DNA from 2 places in the Lujinxingia sediminis genome. Region 2 is predicted to be linked to the other one. Evidence: riboswitches for the same ligand, from Rfam matches in the RefSeq annotation. Region 2 holds a riboswitch; the other holds the start of a gene.
The links. A riboswitch is a leader RNA that binds a small molecule or an ion and turns the genes downstream of it on or off. The one in region 2 is predicted to bind thiamine pyrophosphate.

Region 1 (8,460 bases), on a different contig from region 2:
GACACCGAGGGTATCACCCTCGACTCCGGCTTGAGCTCCACCGACAACGAAGCCGCCTCCACCGGCGTGGTTTCTGAAGGCGGCGTCTACGCGATCGGTGTGCGCGGCTACAACGGTGCGACCAACATCTACCGTCTGCGCAACACCATCACCTGCGCCGATCCCACCGATCGCCTCAGCTGCCCGGCCGACGACATCTTCGCGCCCAACCCCGACACCACCTCCGCATTCACAATCTTCCCCAACGACGCACTCGACGCGGTGATCTGCCGCGCCAATGGTGAGAACGCCGATGTCTACCGCGTAGATATCTCCTCCAGCGGCCCCCTCAGCGCCTCCATCACCTTCATCGATGAGCTCGGCGATCTCGATCTGCTCCTCTTCGATAGCGCACTGAACCAGATGGGCAGCTCGCTCAACGTCGGCGTCGATGAAGAGTCTATCAGCGCCAGCCTCACCCCGGGCACCTACTACCTGGAGGTACGCGGCTACGGAAACAACGCCTACCACCTGGAGACGAGCTTCCCGTAAAAGCGCACCCGCGCACCGCCCTCCCCCGGGCGGTGCACATCGTCCACACACCGCCAAAAGCCGGCGCCCTCCCCGGGGCGCCGGCTTTTTTTATCCCGCCAACTCACCTCACTCCGCCGCCGCGCCCTCCTCGCGCATCGGCGCCACCCCGTCGGGTTTCTCATCGCCCAGACACCCGCAGAACCTGCCCTCCTCATTGAGCCAGTCGCCGTAGACGTAGCCATTATGGCCGCGCTCCCGGCAGCAATCCGAACACGCCTCACTATCCTCAAGCATGTCGCACGCCGGATAGTAGGTCTTCTCCACCTCGGCCAACTCGCCAAACATCCCCACCCCCAGAAACGCCGCTCCCCCGCAACAGAGCGCGCTCAGCAACGCGGTCACACCCAGCACAACCAACACGATCTTCAAGGTCTTCTTATTATCTTCCCGCTGATCAATCTCCATCTTCTCTCCTCGCAATGATGAGCCATACCCCGCTCATCGCCCACCATGGCCACACATTGGACATGAACGAAAAACTATGAAAAGGTGCCCGCCTTTCTCGCCATCAATCACGCTCAAAAGCCACCTAAGTGGCCGAAACCATGAGCGAATTGGCGTTCCACCTGGAACCTCCGTACGCCCGCCGCTGGAGTAGTGTATGCGTCCCAACTTCCCTCCTAACCCCTCGCCGCGCAAGCCGCTCGACTTCTCGATGCTTGCCATCATCTTCGCGCTCGCGCTGAGCGCCTGCGGTACCGATGACGACATCCGCCCCAACCTCGACATCGACACCGACATCATCGATGAGACCGATACCGGCAACGACACCGACGTCGATCCCGATGAAGACACAGGCGAAGATACCGACCCCGACGAAGACACCGATCCCGACGAAGACACCGACATCGACCCCGGCCCTGCCTGCGGCGATAACCTGATCGAAGGTGACGAGAGCTGCGACGGCACCAACCTCGACGGCGAAACATGCATCACGCAGGGCTTCGACGGCGGCGAATTGGGCTGCGATGCCACCTGCGGATTCGACACCTCCGAGTGTTTCAACGAAGTCCCCCAAACATGCGGCGACGACGAACTTAATCAAGAAACCGAAGCCTGCGACGGCATCGACCTCGGCGAAGAAACCTGCCTCACCCGGGGCTTCGACGGCGGCGATTTAGGCTGCACCGACAGCTGTGGCTTTGACACCTCAGGTTGCTTCTTCGACCCGGTCTGCGGCGACGATCTGCTCAATACCGACGAAGAAGCCTGCGACGGCGCTGACCTCGGCGAAGAGACCTGCGAGTCCCTTGGCTTCGACGGCGGAACGCTCGCATGCAACACCTCCTGCGGACTGGACATCTCTGCATGTGTCATGAACCCCGTCTGCGGCGACAACACCATCAACCAGGCCTCCGAAACCTGCGACGGCGCTAACCTCAACGGCCAGACCTGCATCACGCAGGGCTTCGACGGCGGAACTCTCGCATGCTCCGATTCCTGCGGATTCGACACCTCTGCATGTGTCATGAACCCCGTCTGCGGCGACGCTGAAGTCAACCAGGCCTCGGAAGAGTGCGACGGCGCTGACCTCAACGGCCAGACCTGCATCACGCAGGGCTTCGACGGTGGAACGCTCGCATGCAACACCTCCTGCGGCCTGGACACCTCGGCATGTGCCATGAACCCCGTCTGCGGCGACGCTGACGTCAACCAGGTCTCGGAAGAGTGCGACGGCATCGACCTCAACGGCGAAACATGCATCACGCAGGGCTTCGACGGCGGAACGCTCGCATGCAACACCTCCTGCGGCCTGGACACCTCGGCATGTGTCATGAACCCCATCTGCGGCGATAACGCCGTGAACCAGACCTCCGAGTCCTGCGACGGCTCAGACCTCGGTGGTGAATCCTGCACCTCCCTTGGCTTCGGTTCGGGCACACTGAGCTGCGCGAACACCTGCGACTTCGACACCACCGCATGCGGACCTCTCTGCGCCGACGTCGACAACGGCGAGCCCAACGATACCCTCGCTCAGGCAACCCTACTGGCCTCCGGCGTGAGCTACGACGCGGCCATCTGCTCGGGCGACATCGACACCTTCATCATCGATGCGGCCGTGGGTTGCTCGATCAGCGCCGACCTCATCATCACCGGTGAGAGCTTCTCTTCGCTCCAGGACATCGACCTGGAACTGAGTACCCGGAACAGGCGCCTGGACAAGAGCGCCTCCGGCAGCAACGTCGCCGAAAACGTCGAGGGCTCGGCCACCACCAGCCGCTACTACCTCAGCATTGAGCCTTACAGCGGCTCCAGCACCGCCTACACCCTCACGGCCAACGCCGTCAGCTGCCCGGCCGCCCCGAGCTGCCCCGATGACGACATCTTCCAGCCCAATGACGACTACCTCGCAAGCTACGCGCTCGAAGGCCCCCTGGCGTATCTCGACGCTGCGCTCTGCGAAGCCGAATCCGAAGACTGGTACGAGCTCTACGTGCAGGAAGGATGCACCCTCAACGTCGACCTCACCTACGCGGTCGCCGATGGCGATCTCGACATCTTCCTCTACGCACCTGACACCCTGCCCCAGAGGTTGGTGACTGACGTAGCACGAGGTTACACCTCGGACGACAACGAGACGCTCACCTACACCGCACTCCAATCCGGCGCTTACCTCATTCAGGTCGATGGTTTCTATGCGGCAACCAACACCTACGGCTTACGCACCGAGGTGATCTGCCCGGCCAACCTGGAGCTGAGCTGCCCGGCCGACGACATCTTCGCGCCCAACCACAGCGCCGAGACCGCCGTCTCCATTACCGCCAATGACGCCGTCAACGCCATCCTCTGCGGAGAGCGCGCTGTGTTCGTCGTGGACGAACACTCCGATTTTTACGACGTCGTCGTCCCCGAAACCGGTGACCTCACCGTCACGCTTGTCTCGCACTACCCCCTGGGCGATCTCAACGTCGCGCTTCTTGACGCCGCGGGTACCCGCTTGCGCACGACGTCAACGCAACAAGCTGACCGTGAGAGCTTCACCGAAGTTACCATCGCCCCGGGCACCTACACCCTGGAGGTCTACGGCAACTCCCCCGACGATTTTGGCGCATACAACCTGAGCACCAGCTTCACCGCAACGCCCTGACGTACGGCCAAACCCGCAACGTCTGAGCCTGCAGATGTAAAAAAAGGCCGCGCACCCGCGCGGCCTTTTTTCGTTTCTTGAGGCCATCCCCCACCATCCTCGCCAAACAACCCGACCCAAAAAAACGATACATCACAGACACTTAGAAACAAAAAACCATCAACCTCCCCGCAGCAGCCGGGCGATCTTAGCGATGACCCCGCCCCTGGCCCCCCCTTCAATCTCCTCCTCACTCGCCGCATCGCACTCGCCATCGAAGAGCGCGGCCTCGTCTTCGTCCACAAACATGGAGTCCTCCAGAAACCCGTCGGAGGTATCACTCAAAAGCGCGTAGGCCCGCTGCGCGTCTTCGCGACGCACACGCACCTTGACGCCCCCCACCGCGCTGCTGATACCGCCGTAGGCCGCCACAATCCCCTCATCCTCCAGCGCGCAGGGGATCTGGGCGTCGGCCAGGCGCGTGCGAGCGATATGGGCATCGACCTGGGAGGCATAGGAAATGATGACGATCGTATCATCGCGCATGATGTCGTGTCCTTGTCTGGCATAGACGAGCGGTACCGGTCTGGCGGGTGCATGCCACCGGGAGGGCAAAGCCCCCGGAGGGAGCCGCGCATTCCCGGGGCTCACCCGCACGCCCCCCCGACTCGCCGGCTCCCCCCCTTGCCCCCGCTGCGCTCCATGGCACGTCTAGAAACGTTCGATGCCGACGACATCGCGCGCGCCGGGGTGTTCGGCGGTGGTCCAGATACGGTCGTGAGCGCGCTCGTAATAAAGATCTTCAGCCCCGTAGACCCAGTTCACCGAGGTGTTCCGGCCGCCGGGCCGCCCCTTGTAGAGCCTGCCGTTGCTGCCGTCCTGACTCGATGAGGATACATAGAAATCGCCCCCGACCCGCGTCCCTCCCTGGGCCCGGGTCTGGCCGATCACAAGTCCCCGAGACGCAACCGTGCTTCCCTGGCGGGTCTCCAGCAGACCGGTGGCCGCATCAAGCGGCCAGACCACCATTTTGGCCTGCGCATGATCCGAAAAGTACTCGCCAGTGACGAGCGCCGGCGGCTCGCTCTGACGATCGAGGCCTACGAAGGAAAAGCGCACCGGACACGACTCGGAGGTCAGCCGGTAGCGCGCGATGCGCGGCACAGCGAAGAGGTAGCCGTGAGCATCACTGCGACCGCCGCGGATGCCGATCGCCGACGTATCGTCGGTGTGGCTGGGCCGAAACATCCGCCCCAGATCGTAGACGCGGATCCCCTTCATCGTATCAACCACATACAGGTAGCTCCCCCACCACACGATGCCGCCGGCGTGCAGGGCGTTGCCGCTATCGTACGACGCGCTTGTATAATTGACCTCTCCTCCTGCCTCCACCGGATCGACGAGCAAGAGATGGCGGTAGCGCACATCGCTCAAGTCGCTGATATCGGCCACGCTGAGGCGCGCGCCCTTGGTCGGCCGCGCCTCGGTCTTGTGGTACCAGCTCGTCATGATCACGCGCCGCCCCTCCACAAGCCCCGAAGCCTCGGCGTCGCTCGATCCGCTGATCCCCTGTGGATACCAGTAGCTCACATCATCATCGCCGGCATTCCAGCGAAATCCCACCGCGCCAAGTCCACTCAAGCGCGTCGCAAAAGAGCTGCGCAAACCGGCGCGTCCCTGACGATTGAGCGCCCCGAGCACATCGACCATGGTCCGCGTCTGCCCCCCGGCCTCACCGGTCACCCGGGCCAGAAGGCGGTCGGCGAGTGCCTCGCCATCTTCCATGGGCTCCTCCAACGCGAGCTCAAACGCGCATCCATCAAGCCCTCGCATCTGCCCGAGCGTGGTGCTCACATCCACCGCCTCGCAATTCGGCTCGCCCTCACAGGCCCAGACCGGCTCCTCACTCACGTCAGGCGCATCAGCAGCATCGGGCCCATCGGCCGTGTCAGGCATCTCCCCGCCATCAGCATCAGCCTCATCGCCATCAAAGCCCCCGTCAGAATCCCCTGCGTCTTCAACACCTCGCGCATCACCACCATCCCCCGCATCAAGCGCCGAGCTATCTTCGAGTCCCCCGACATCGCGCACATCCACACCATGTCCCGAGAGGTTGCCGGAGTTGCATCCCACCACCCCCGCAAACGCGCAGAGCACCAGCGCCGCATAGAACGTTCGACCGTCTCGACACATAGCCATCCCCTTTTTCAATATGCGTAATCGCCACCAAAACGACTCAACCTCTCTGACGCTACGTCAGCCTCCCCTGACGAGCAATCCCCCCGGGATCATCGCGCTCACGCCCATCTCTCGGTCAGACATTTTCGGCGTATTTCCGCGACCTTGTCCTTCTCTCGGTCGGTCAATATCGGCGTATGCTCACGTCCTCGTCCATCTCTCGGTCGGACAATCTCGGGCGTATGCTCACGTCCTTGCCCTTCTCTCGGTCGGGCAATCTCGTGCCCTTCTCTCGGTCGGATAATCTCGGCGTATGCTCACGTCCTTGCCCTTCTCTCGGTCGGATAATCTCGGCGTATGCTCACGTCCTTGCCCTTCTCTCGGTCCGTCAAAACTCCCGGGATTCCCGCCGAATCCCCCTCCCTCAAACAAAAAACTCCCCGAAGGGAGCTTTCTCAGCCGAGTCATACGCGTCCCCCCGAACGCGCGTCGATCGTCCATCACCGATACGCTCAGACCGGCCACTCCTGATGCTCCCAGGCCTGCTGCCAGAACATCCACTCGTAGCGCACGCTGGTCACAAAGGCCTGGACCGCCCGCTCCCGCGCCGGCTCATCGGCGGCATCGGCAAAGCGCTGCAAACGCCCCAGAATCTCATTCATGTACTCATTAAAGCCGGGATCCGAGTACATCCGCAGCCAGCTGGCGTAGGGATGATCGTCCTCAATGGTCCCCAGACGTTCCAGAAGATGCTGTCCCAGCGCGATGTAGAGCCAGGGGCAGGGCGTCAGCGCCCCAACCGCCTCCACCAACGTGCCCCGGGTCGCCATCGAGATCATATGGTCCTGGTAGGCGCGGTTATTGGGCGTAAGCTCAATCGCCGCAATGTCATCGGGACCATACCCCAGCTTCTCCCCGTAGCCCGCGTGCAGCTCCCCCTCGACGACAAGCGCCATACGCGCGGCATCCACAAACCACAACTTATCCACAGGTGCCACACAACGCGTTGAGATCAGGCTCGCGGCATCGGCAAAGGCCTCCAGATAACGGGCATCCTGCATCTGATAAAACTTGAACTTTTCAGCGTCCAGCGTCCCTTCGGCCAACGCCAACACAAAGGGATGCTCAAACGACGCTCCCCACTGGCCGCGCGCGGCCTCCAGGCAACGCTTCGCAAAGGGCGGGACATCAAAGGCGGGTGTGCTCATCGCAGCTCCTCCAACAAAAAGGTGAGTGAAGAGCCAGGCACGCGGCGCCCCGCCATCGTGTCGATGGACAGCATTGTTTTCATGTACAGCCTCCCTACGCCGGTACGAACCGGATCAGGTCATGAGGGTATGTCTCAGCCTCCTCCACAACGGAAAAGGCACCCCTGGCTCACTAATGCGCACACCATAATGCCTTGCACGACAAACGCAAGCTCCCCCCGACCGAGAGACCGACCACCATCAGAACCTGTGCGCCTGACGGCCTGCGTTCACCGTTCTGCCCCCCTGCCTCACTACGAGGTTTCTCCCGGCTGCCATACCTCCCCGACCAATTCTGCCCCGACCGAGAGATCGACCAACTCACGCATTCAGGCGCCGATCTTCCGATTCTCGCACATCCAAACGCCCCTCTTGAACACACCTTTGCACCCAACGTGCTCGACCGATTCTGTCCCGACCGAGAGACCGACCAACCCACTTTAGCCCGCGTCACCTAACCGGGTCGTCATCCTGCAAACGCACGTTCCCCCCTCAACTCACCATGGCATTGCCAGATAGCCCCGCATCACAGCATCACCACGCCCCATCCTTACTGACACTTTTTTGATCCCGACCGAGAGACCGACCAACTCCAGATTCTATGCGCCTGATCGCAACATCATCGCGTCGCCTGGCTCCCGTACCACATCCCCGTTCTCCTCCTCCCACGCAAAGTCTCTCCACAGCGCTCGATAACATCTTCAGGCAGCTCACATCACTCTCTCCTGGAGACTCCAAAATGACACGCCCACGACGTCAAGTTGAAGGTCAGGTCGTTGCGATCACTCGCCGCTGTTTCGATCGAAACTACTTCATGCGCCCCGGCGGCACGATGAACGCCATCGCGGAGTACGTCTTCGGCCGCTCCACGCAGAAGAACAACGTGGAAATTCACGCGGCGATGGTCATGTCCAACCACGTTCACATCATCCTGACCGACCTCAAAGGTCGCCGCAGCCACTTCATGCGCGATGCGATGAGCGGCATTGCCCGGGCACGAAACAAAGATCTGGAGCGCAGCGACCACTTCTGGGACGGGCGCCAGTACTGCGACACCATCCTCCTTGATCGCGATGCCGAGGAGCGCAAACTTCTCTACACCTGGCTCAACCCGGTGGTCGCCGATCTGGTGGAACGCGCCGACCAATGGCCCGGCTTCAAGATCATGCCCCGGGACTGGGGCACACCGATACGAGTCCCCAAACCCGGCGTCTTCTTCGGCCGCCGCTCACCCGAATACGTCGAGTTCACACCTCAGCCCCCGCCCGGCTACGGCCACATGAGCCTGGAGGAGGTCAAAGCGCACTTTGAAGGCCTTCTTAAACAAGCCGAAGACGCACTCATCGCCGCCCGAGAGAACGAAAAGCGACGCGTAAAATGCCTTAATGACCTTCT
Region 2 (8,460 bases):
ACCCGGAGAGGTGGTCTCGCGTTGATGGCGATTCTCGTCGTGAGTTTCACCGCCTGCTCGAAGGATGTCCCAGAGGATGTGGGCGAAGACGTCGGGGCGGATGTCCCTCCTCTTGATGTTGGCGAGGTGCGGGACGGTGGGGCGGATGTCGACGCGGAGGCTGCCGAAGATGCTGCGGACGCGCCGGATGCAGACACGCGCTCCGATGCCGAGGTCGGCGAGGACGCAGAGGCCCTCGACCCCTGCGCGACGCCGGTGCTGGAGGGGGAGATCCTCGCTGCAGATATCTCGACCGGGCTCTTTATCGGGCGAAGCGGTGGTGGTTCTGACGAGCCTTCGGAGGCGTTTATCGTCGACTCGTATGAAGCGTACGCGCAGCATATCGGGCTCGACGAGGCCGCCGCTCCCGAGGGGGATGATCCATTGGGGTGGGCGATCTGGCTCTTTTTTGAGAACGGTGGGGAGCTTGCGAAGGTGTATCCCACAGGCGGGGAGGTGCCTTCGAGGGAGGAGCTTGCGCGCTGGGTGCTTCCGGCAGGGTTGCTGGTCGTGCCAGGGCTGGCGCGCCTTGAAAATGAGCGCGATCGGGCCGCCGCGTACACCCGTCTCGAAGAATTTCTGGAGCGGGAGGAGCATGAGCACGTCTTCTTCATCGGGGAGCTCCCGCGCTCCTGGAGTGTGGCTGAGATTGGGGCCGCGACGCCCGAGGTTCCCCTTGATTTCTATGGGGATCGGGTTGCGCTCTACCATCCCTGGCTGCGGGTTGCCGTTGATGAGCCGGCGTTTGAAGTGGGGCCAGCTGGCGCCGTCGCTGGCGTCATCGTGCGCACCGATCGCAGCCGAGGGGAGTGGGCCGCTCCCGCCGGCCTTGATGCTGTGCTGGCCGGCGTGGAGGGCCTCGATCAGAACCTGAGCAATGGCGAGATGGCGGAGTATGCCGAGGGCATGGTCAACGCCCTGCGTGTCTTGGATGAGGAGCCCCTGGTCTGGGGCGCGCGAACCCGCGAGAACCCTTCGAACGAAGGGCGCTACGTTGGGGTGCGGCGGCTGAAGAGTCTGATCCTGGCGAGCGTGCGCTCCGGGACCCATTTTGCGGCCTGGGAGACGTATGAAGAGTCCCTTTGGACCACGCTTGCGCAGCGGGTGGAGGGGTTTATGGACGAGCTCTTTCAAGCGGGAGCGTTTCAGGGGGTGACAGCGTCGCAGTCGTATTTTGTGCGCGTCGACGCCACGACGACAAGCGTGGCGGACATCGCGCGCGGTGTGGCGCGGGTGCAGATCGGTTTTGCCCCCCTACGTGCGGCGGAGTTTTATATCGTGCACATCGAGGTTCCCGTGGGCACGTGCCGGGAGTAGGAAAGCTCTTTGTCGCGCGTTTCGGTGTCAGCACGATCACGGGGGGACGTTTTGTCATGGTTGGATGATGAGGGGGACCCGAGGTTGATGTCGGTGTTTGGGTCGAATGAGGGGGGAGGGGGGGAAGACCCGCATTGCGACTGGACTTCGTCGGTCTCTCGGTCGGTTTTTGGGGCGCCCCTGTGAGTCGTTGTGTGGGCTGCGTTTCGCGGCGCGCGCGAGCGTGCGATATGCGCGGTGTGCCCGGAGCGTCGCGATGATCTGACTGATTTGACCATCTCGAACACTCGCCGATTCCCGCATCATGAGTGGCCGATGTCTGTCTCCCGCTCGGTGTTGGGGAGCGGGAGAAGGGGGCGCTGAGCTACGGGTTGACCACCGGCTTTGGGCCCCTGGCCGACCGTCAGGTGGAGCGCGGGGAGCTTGAGCGTCTTCAAAAAAACCTCGTGTACCACCTGGCCAGCGGGGTCGGTGAGCCTTTTGATGAGGATGTGGCCCGGGCGATGATGGCGTGCCCGGGGGGCGGGCCTTTGAGACGACCTGGCCCGGGGCGAGTTCGGCTTACGACTCGGGAGGCCGGTCCGGGATCACCGTGTAGTGAATGGTCATGGCGCGAATCTTTCCCTCCTCGATGAGGTAGGAGTCGGCACCATCTTCGACCCGGGCACCGTTTTCACCGACGCCGCTCCACTCCAGGAAGCCCAGGTGCCGCTCGACCATGATGGAGTGGTAGGTCCACACGCCTTCGGGGAGCTGTTCCTGGAGAAGGCGCACCTTCTGGCGCAGGCCCTCAACGCCGCGGAAGATGCCGTAGGTGGTCATCAGGACGATGTCGGGGTCGAAGTTGCGCTCAAGATCCGTTTCAAAATCCCAGCGTCTGGCCAGGTCGAGGTGGTCTTCTAGCACCTCTCGGGCCGAGCGTCTGGCGAGTGTTTGAGGGTCCATCGGGAGCTCCGGGGCGGTCGTTTTTCGATCCGCGCAGCGCTCAAAGGGCGCTGTAGATCGAAGATCGGCGCGGGGTGTCGAAGACCAACCGATTGGCGGAAGATGGCGTCATTGCTGGAGGATGTTCGTCTCTCGGTCGGTTTTGCGTGCCCGGCTTTGCGTGTTCGGTTGTGTGTGCGGCGGGGGCGGTGAGCAGCGAGGGGCTTAGTGGACTTTTAAGACAAAGAAGTGAGCTCGCCGGGCATGGTTGTCGGGGCCCTGATTCTGACCTAGGGTCACTGCACGACAGGGGCGCTTGTGCCGGGGCACAGGCTGAGAAGCACCCTTTGAACCTGACCCGGCTAATACCGGCGGAGGGAGTCGCAACAAGCGCCGGCGCCGCTCAGGTGGGGCGGCTTGCTGCGTTCCTTCCACATCATGAGGAAGGGCACGATGAGCAAAACATTCGCAGAACAGGTGGTGATCGTTTCGGGGGCCGGACGAGGGTTGGGCGCGGCGATTGCGCGTGCCTTCGCGCGGGAGGGCGCGGCGGTGGTGGTGAACTGGCGCAAGAGTGAGGCCGAGGCGGTGGCGCTTGCCGAGGAGCTGGGGCCGCGCGCGCGGGCCATTCAGGCCGATGTTACCGATTCGGCAGCGGTGGCCAGGATGGTGGCCGAGGCCACCGAAACGCTCGGGGCGCCGACGACGCTCGTTCATAACGCGCTGGCTGACTACAGCTTCAACGGAGACGGCCGTGAGAAGGCCGAGACGCTCTCCTGGGAGCACATCGCCACACAGACTCAGACCTCGGTTGGCGGGGCGTTGAACTTGATTCAGGCCTGTCTTCCAGCGATGCGGGAGGCCGGGTTCGGGCGAGTGATCACCATTGGCACCAACCTGTTCCAGAACCCGGTGGTGCCCTATCACGATTATACCGCCGCGAAGGGGGCGCTGCTGGGCCTGACGCGCACGATGTCGCGGGAGCTGGGCCCTCTGGGCGTGACGGTCAATATGATCTCCGGGGGGCTTTTGCGGGTTACCGATGCCAGCCGGGCTACCCCCGATGAGGTCTTTGAGTTGATTGCCGCCAACACCCCCCTGGGTCGCGTGACGACGCCGGAGGAGCTGGCCGATGTGGCGCTCTTCTTTGCGAGCTCGTGGGCCCGCGGGGTCACCGGCCAGAACCTGGTGGTGGATGGAGGGCTGGTCTGCGACTGAGAGCGGCGTCGGGGGGGGCTGCGCGCCGGGGAGCCACGATGCTTCCGGGCGCGCTCGCCGGGGGGCTTGTTTTGCCAGCGAGGCTGACGTACCAGAAGACCGAAGGTCGCGGCGTGGCGGGTCGGTGCGGCGAGTGATGGTGGCGAACGAAGGCGTGAGGAGTTGAAGCGTGGCGAGTTACCCCAGAGTGATGTTTGTGCATGGGCTGGAGAGCGGCCCGTCTGGCGAGAAGGTTCAGCAGTTGCGGGCGATGGGCGTGGATGTGAGTGCGGCGGATATGCGGATGTCGCTCAAACGCCTGGACCGCTATCACTCGGTGATGCGCAATATCTTGCGTTCCCCGGAGGTGCAGGTGGCTGCGGCGGGGGCCGCGGCGATGGTCGGGGCGGGGCTTATGCGCAAGAAGATGTGGCCGGTGGCGCTGGCCGGGGTGGGTGTCGGCGCGTGGTGGACTGCGCGCGGTGACGAGCTGACGCGTCAGGCGGTGTGCACAAGCTACGAGCAATGTGTCGAGGTGCAGCGGCGCGCCCTGGAGACCTTTAAGCCCGACGTGGTGCTGGGGTCGAGCTGGGGCGGGGCGATCACGCTTGAGCTGATGCTGCGCGGCCACTGGACGGGGCCGGCGGTGCTGCTGGCGCCGGCCTTTCATGCGGCGCACCGGCGAATGGGAATCGATGCGGTGGCGCGCCTGGAGGGGTTTGATGGGGCGTCGCGCACGTTGATCTTTCATGATCCCACCGATGATACCGTGCCGCTGGTCGACAGCGAGCGCTTAAGCGAGCAGACGGGCACCGAGCTCCGCGCGGTCTCCGCCGGCGGCCACCGGCTTATGGGCCTGTTGACCGACGGTCAGCTGGTAGCCGGGCTTGAGCAGGTGGCCGGCTGATGCTCAGCGATGCGCCCATCTCATATGCGCCCCTGCGCTGCCTGGAGCTTTTCTGCGGCATCGGCGGCTTTGCCGCCGCCGTGCAGGAGCATGCGAGCGTGGTGGGCGCGCTCGATCTTTCGGGCCACGCCATCGAGGTGTACCGCCACAACTTTCCCGATCACGGCGCGCGTCAGGCCCATCTGGAGCACCTCGATGAGGCGGAACTCCTCGGGTTTAAGGCCGACCTGTGGTGGATGTCGCCTCCCTGCCAGCCTTATACCACTCGCGGGGAGCAGCGGGATCTTCAGGACCATCGCGCGCGCAGTCTGGTGCGTCTTATGGAGCTTATCGGGCGGCAGGGGCCGAGCTGCGTGGCGATGGAGAATGTGCCGGGGTTTCAGGGGAGTGAGGCGCATCACCTCGTGCTCACGACGTTGAGAGATGCCGGCTACGAGGTGGCCGAGCGTCTGCTCTGTCCCTCCGAGCTCGGGATTCCGGCGCAGCGCGAGCGCTATTATCTGGTGGCCAGCCGCCGCGGCCTGCTCCCCTGGCGCGAGCTGCCGAAGCCCGTGATGCGTCCACTGGCCGACTTTTTAGGCTCGCCGACAGACGGGGAGCTCCTCGATGTGGTGGTGCCGGTGGATGTGATCGCAAAACACGGGCCGGGCATGCGCATCTTCGATCTGCGCGAGGAGCCCACCCGCATCGCCAACACCTTCACCGGGGCCTATGGCAAGACCTGGCAGGCCGCCGGCGCCTACCTGCGCATGGACGACGGGCGCGTACGCCGCTTTACGCCGGGTGAGATGCTGGGGTTGATGGGCTTTGGCACCACGTTCGGGTTTCCAGAGCATGTGAGCCTGCGCCAGCGCTACAAACTCATCGGCAACAGCCTCTCGGTCTGGGCGATGCGCGAGGTGCTCAGCGCGCTGATTCCCACCCTGGCTCATGCGGATTCTCACCTCGGTGATCGGGCGATGGAGGCGTTGACCGCTCAGTGAGGGTTGACAGGCAGGCCCCGGGCTCGTTTAGCTGGCGAGCACCCTGATGTGAACACCGAGACCGACGCGAAGCTACCGGTCGAATGAGCCCGATGAGGCCTGGAGCCGCCATGAAGTGCAACGCATGTGATGAGAACAACCCCCCGGGCACCAACAACTGTCTCTATTGCCTGGAGCCTTTGCCCGAGGTCGATGAGGCCCGTGCTGAGAAGGCGCTGGGCGGCATGATCATGCTGGGGCTCTTTGTGGTGGCGCTGGGGTACCTGGGCTGGTGGGGCTGGGGGTGGTGGCAGCTGGAGAGCGAGCGTCGTGAGGCGCAGGAACAGGGGCTGACCGAGTACGTCGTGCACCAGATCTGCTTCGGCGAGGAGAGCCCGATTCGCGACAACGACTTCCGGCGGCGCGGCTACCATTATGAGGAGATGCGGTCGACGCGGCGCGGGTTGATCAGCGGCGGGGATGGCGTGCGTCATTGCTATCGCAGGGAGCTGGGGCCGGCCGAAACGATCGTCGAGCTGCCCGGGAAGGGGGAGCTTCTGCGGGTATTTCATTGAGGGTTTCGGAGCCGCGGACGCGCACGAGCCCTCAGGTGCCTTCTGCGCCGCTCAAAGGGGGATTGCGCCTCGGGCATCTGGCACCGATGGCACCATCTGGCGCGTTCGCCCTGGCGAGGTTGTGGTGAGTAGGGCTCAGGCAGGCATCGGGTGAAGCGTTCGGGCGGGGATCTTCGAGGCACGCGCTGGCGCCTCCCCTAAACGATGCAGGGTGGAGGGGCCCAGTCCTTCGACCACGATCGACGATGCCGCGCTGGCCTGGCGAGCGGCCTCGACCGGCTCGGCGCCCAGCATCAGGTGGTGGGTGAAGGTGGCCGCAAAGACGTCGCCGGCGCCGGTGGGGTCAACGGCCTCGGTGGGGAAGATGCCCACCTCGATGGTGCGACCGCCCTGGAAGATGCGGCTCCCGCGGGTGCCCAGGGTCAGCGCGACGATGGGCACGACGCTCAAGAGGCGTTCGAGAAGGTCGCCCTGGTCGATCAGATCTTCTTCGCTCAAGCAGGCGATGTCGACGCCCCTGAAGGCCTCGGCCTCGATCTCCCAGGGACGTTGCACGACCTGGCGTGCGCCGGGGGCGACCCCGCGCGCGTGCAGAGATTCGAGTGCGGTGGGATCGTCGACGGGCGCGCCGCCCACTTTGATCCAGCCCTGGATGTTGATGGCAACCCGTCCGCGGTGGCCACCGTCTCGAAGCGCCTGGAGCCAGTCCGAGAGAGGGACCTCGCCGAGGACCGGCGCCAGATGCACCAGGTCGGCGTTGCGCCAGTCGGAAGGGCAGATCGCGGGGCTAACGTCCGGGGCGATGGCCTCCAGAAGCTGCACCCGGGGGGCGTCGTCGGGGTAGTAGTTGGCGAAGACGGTGGTCTGCCCGCGGCGCACTTTTGTGTGCTCAATGTCGGCCAGAGCGGCGTCGCACTCGAAATCGTCGCCGACCACGCTCAAGAGGCGGGTCTGGCCCTTGAGGCGGCGATGCACCTCGGCGCCATAGTAGGCGCAGCCGCCCGCCTTAAAGCCACCCGGGTAGCGGTCGTGGGTGACGTGACCCACGACCAGCGTGCGCTGTGTAGGACGTGGCGAGCTCAATTGAAAAACTCACCGTTGCTCACGTTGTAGCTTTGCCCGGTGATGGCGCTGGCCGCGTCGCTGGCCAGAAAGGCGATAAGCTCGGCGACCTCTTCGGGGGCAACCATGCGCCCGAGCGGAATCGCCGCGATCGCGTTCTTGCGAAAGGCGTCGACCTCCTCGCCCTTTTGCTCCGCGGCGTAGGCGGAGTCGGCCCGGGCCATGGGCGTGTCGACCCAGCCGGGGCAGACCGCGTTGACGCGAATCTGGCGGGGGGCAAGCTCCAGAGCCACGCATTTGGTCAGTCCCAGAAGGGCGTGTTTGCTGGCCGTGTACGCCTCGTAGCCAGCGCGGGCGTTTTTGCCCAGGCCCGACGAGACGGTGACGATACGGCCGCCCTCGGGCATCGAGGCTGCCGCGGCTTTGACGCAGTAATACGCGCCGTGCACGTTGACGTCGAAGGTGGTCTTCCAGACCCGGTCGCTGTGCGCGTCGTCGAGGCGCGCCTGCAGGCAGATGCCGGCGTTGGCGATCAGCGTGTGAATGGGGCCGAGTGTTTCGAAGAGGGCCTCGACGGCGGCCTGGTCGGTGACATCGAGGGCATGGGTTTCAACGCTTGCGCCCGCACTCCGAGCGGCCTCCTGGAGCGATTCAGCCGCCGCGGCCAGCTTTGTCCCGTTGCGCGCGCAGAGCACCACGCGGTGTCCGGGCTTCAAGAAATGGCGCGCGCTCGCCAGGCCGATGCCCCCGGAACCCCCGGTGATCACGATTGTTTTGCTCATAACTCTGTCTCACTGCCCGGCGAGCTGCCCCAACGAGCGTGCTCGCCGCCTGCCGAAAGGATTAGAACGATTGGCGGATGGCCTCAACGAGGACTTCGGTGGGGACGGGGATGGCGTAGTCCTCGTCGACCTGCCAGAGGCTCCCCGGACCGTCGAGGAGCGCCATGCGCGTGCCTTCGGTGAGGTAGCGCTTGTTGTAGCGCATCGAGGCCAGGATATCGTCGACCTTGATGTGTGCAGGGATGCGGGTGGGAAGCTCGAACTTCTCGATGACCTGGCGGTGCAAATCGACCATCGCGTCGTCGCAGGCGCCCATCAGGCGCGCCACGCGGGCGGCGACCATCATGCCGATGGCCACCGACTGGCCGTGGTTCAAGTCGTAGCCGGAGAGGTACTCGACGGGGTGGCCGACCTCATGGCCGTATTGCAGCACCATGCCCTCGCGATGCTCTTTGGGGTCGATGGCCACGAGCTCGCATTTCAGCTCGATGTTTTTGCGCACGACGGTTTCTAAAAAGTCCGGGTCGTCGATGTTGCCTTCGTAGCCGAGCAGGTAGTCAAGGTAGTCGCGGTCCTGACCCAGCGCGTGTTTGATGACCTCGCTCAACCCGTCGGGGATCAGCCAGTCTTCGAGCGTGGCGAGCACCTCCACATCGACGGCGATCGCCAGGGGGGAGTAGTAGGAGCCGACGAGG

Region 1: another riboswitch for thiamine pyrophosphate. It lies ahead of tenA (thiaminase II); the one in region 2 lies ahead of EA187_RS19025 (3-oxoacyl-ACP reductase).

The regions. Positions count from the first base shown of each region.
Region 1 is NZ_SADD01000009.1:189,650-198,109, reverse strand. Features, by position in the region: gene EA187_RS20450 (ICP22 family protein) at 1-531, shown strand, start outside; gene EA187_RS15075 (hypothetical protein) at 640-978, opposite strand; gene EA187_RS15070 (PPC domain-containing protein) at 1,175-3,661, shown strand; gene EA187_RS15065 (putative signal transducing protein) at 3,821-4,186, opposite strand; gene EA187_RS15060 (hypothetical protein) at 4,352-5,839, opposite strand; gene tenA (thiaminase II) at 6,331-7,026, opposite strand; TPP riboswitch at 7,101-7,202, opposite strand; gene EA187_RS15050 (hypothetical protein) at 7,805-8,460, shown strand, end outside.
Region 2 is NZ_SADD01000018.1:80,564-89,023, reverse strand. Features, by position in the region: gene EA187_RS19040 (hypothetical protein) at 25-1,356, shown strand; gene EA187_RS21015 (hypothetical protein) at 1,659-1,793, opposite strand; gene EA187_RS21095 (hypothetical protein) at 1,764-1,991, shown strand; gene EA187_RS19030 (nuclear transport factor 2 family protein) at 1,918-2,301, opposite strand; TPP riboswitch at 2,579-2,677, shown strand; gene EA187_RS19025 (3-oxoacyl-ACP reductase) at 2,734-3,498, shown strand; gene EA187_RS19020 (alpha/beta fold hydrolase) at 3,668-4,384, shown strand; gene EA187_RS19015 (DNA cytosine methyltransferase) at 4,384-5,367, shown strand; gene EA187_RS19010 (hypothetical protein) at 5,478-5,921, shown strand; gene EA187_RS19005 (PfkB family carbohydrate kinase) at 6,057-7,004, opposite strand; gene EA187_RS19000 (SDR family NAD(P)-dependent oxidoreductase) at 7,001-7,765, opposite strand; gene EA187_RS18995 (iron-containing alcohol dehydrogenase) at 7,827-8,460, opposite strand, start outside.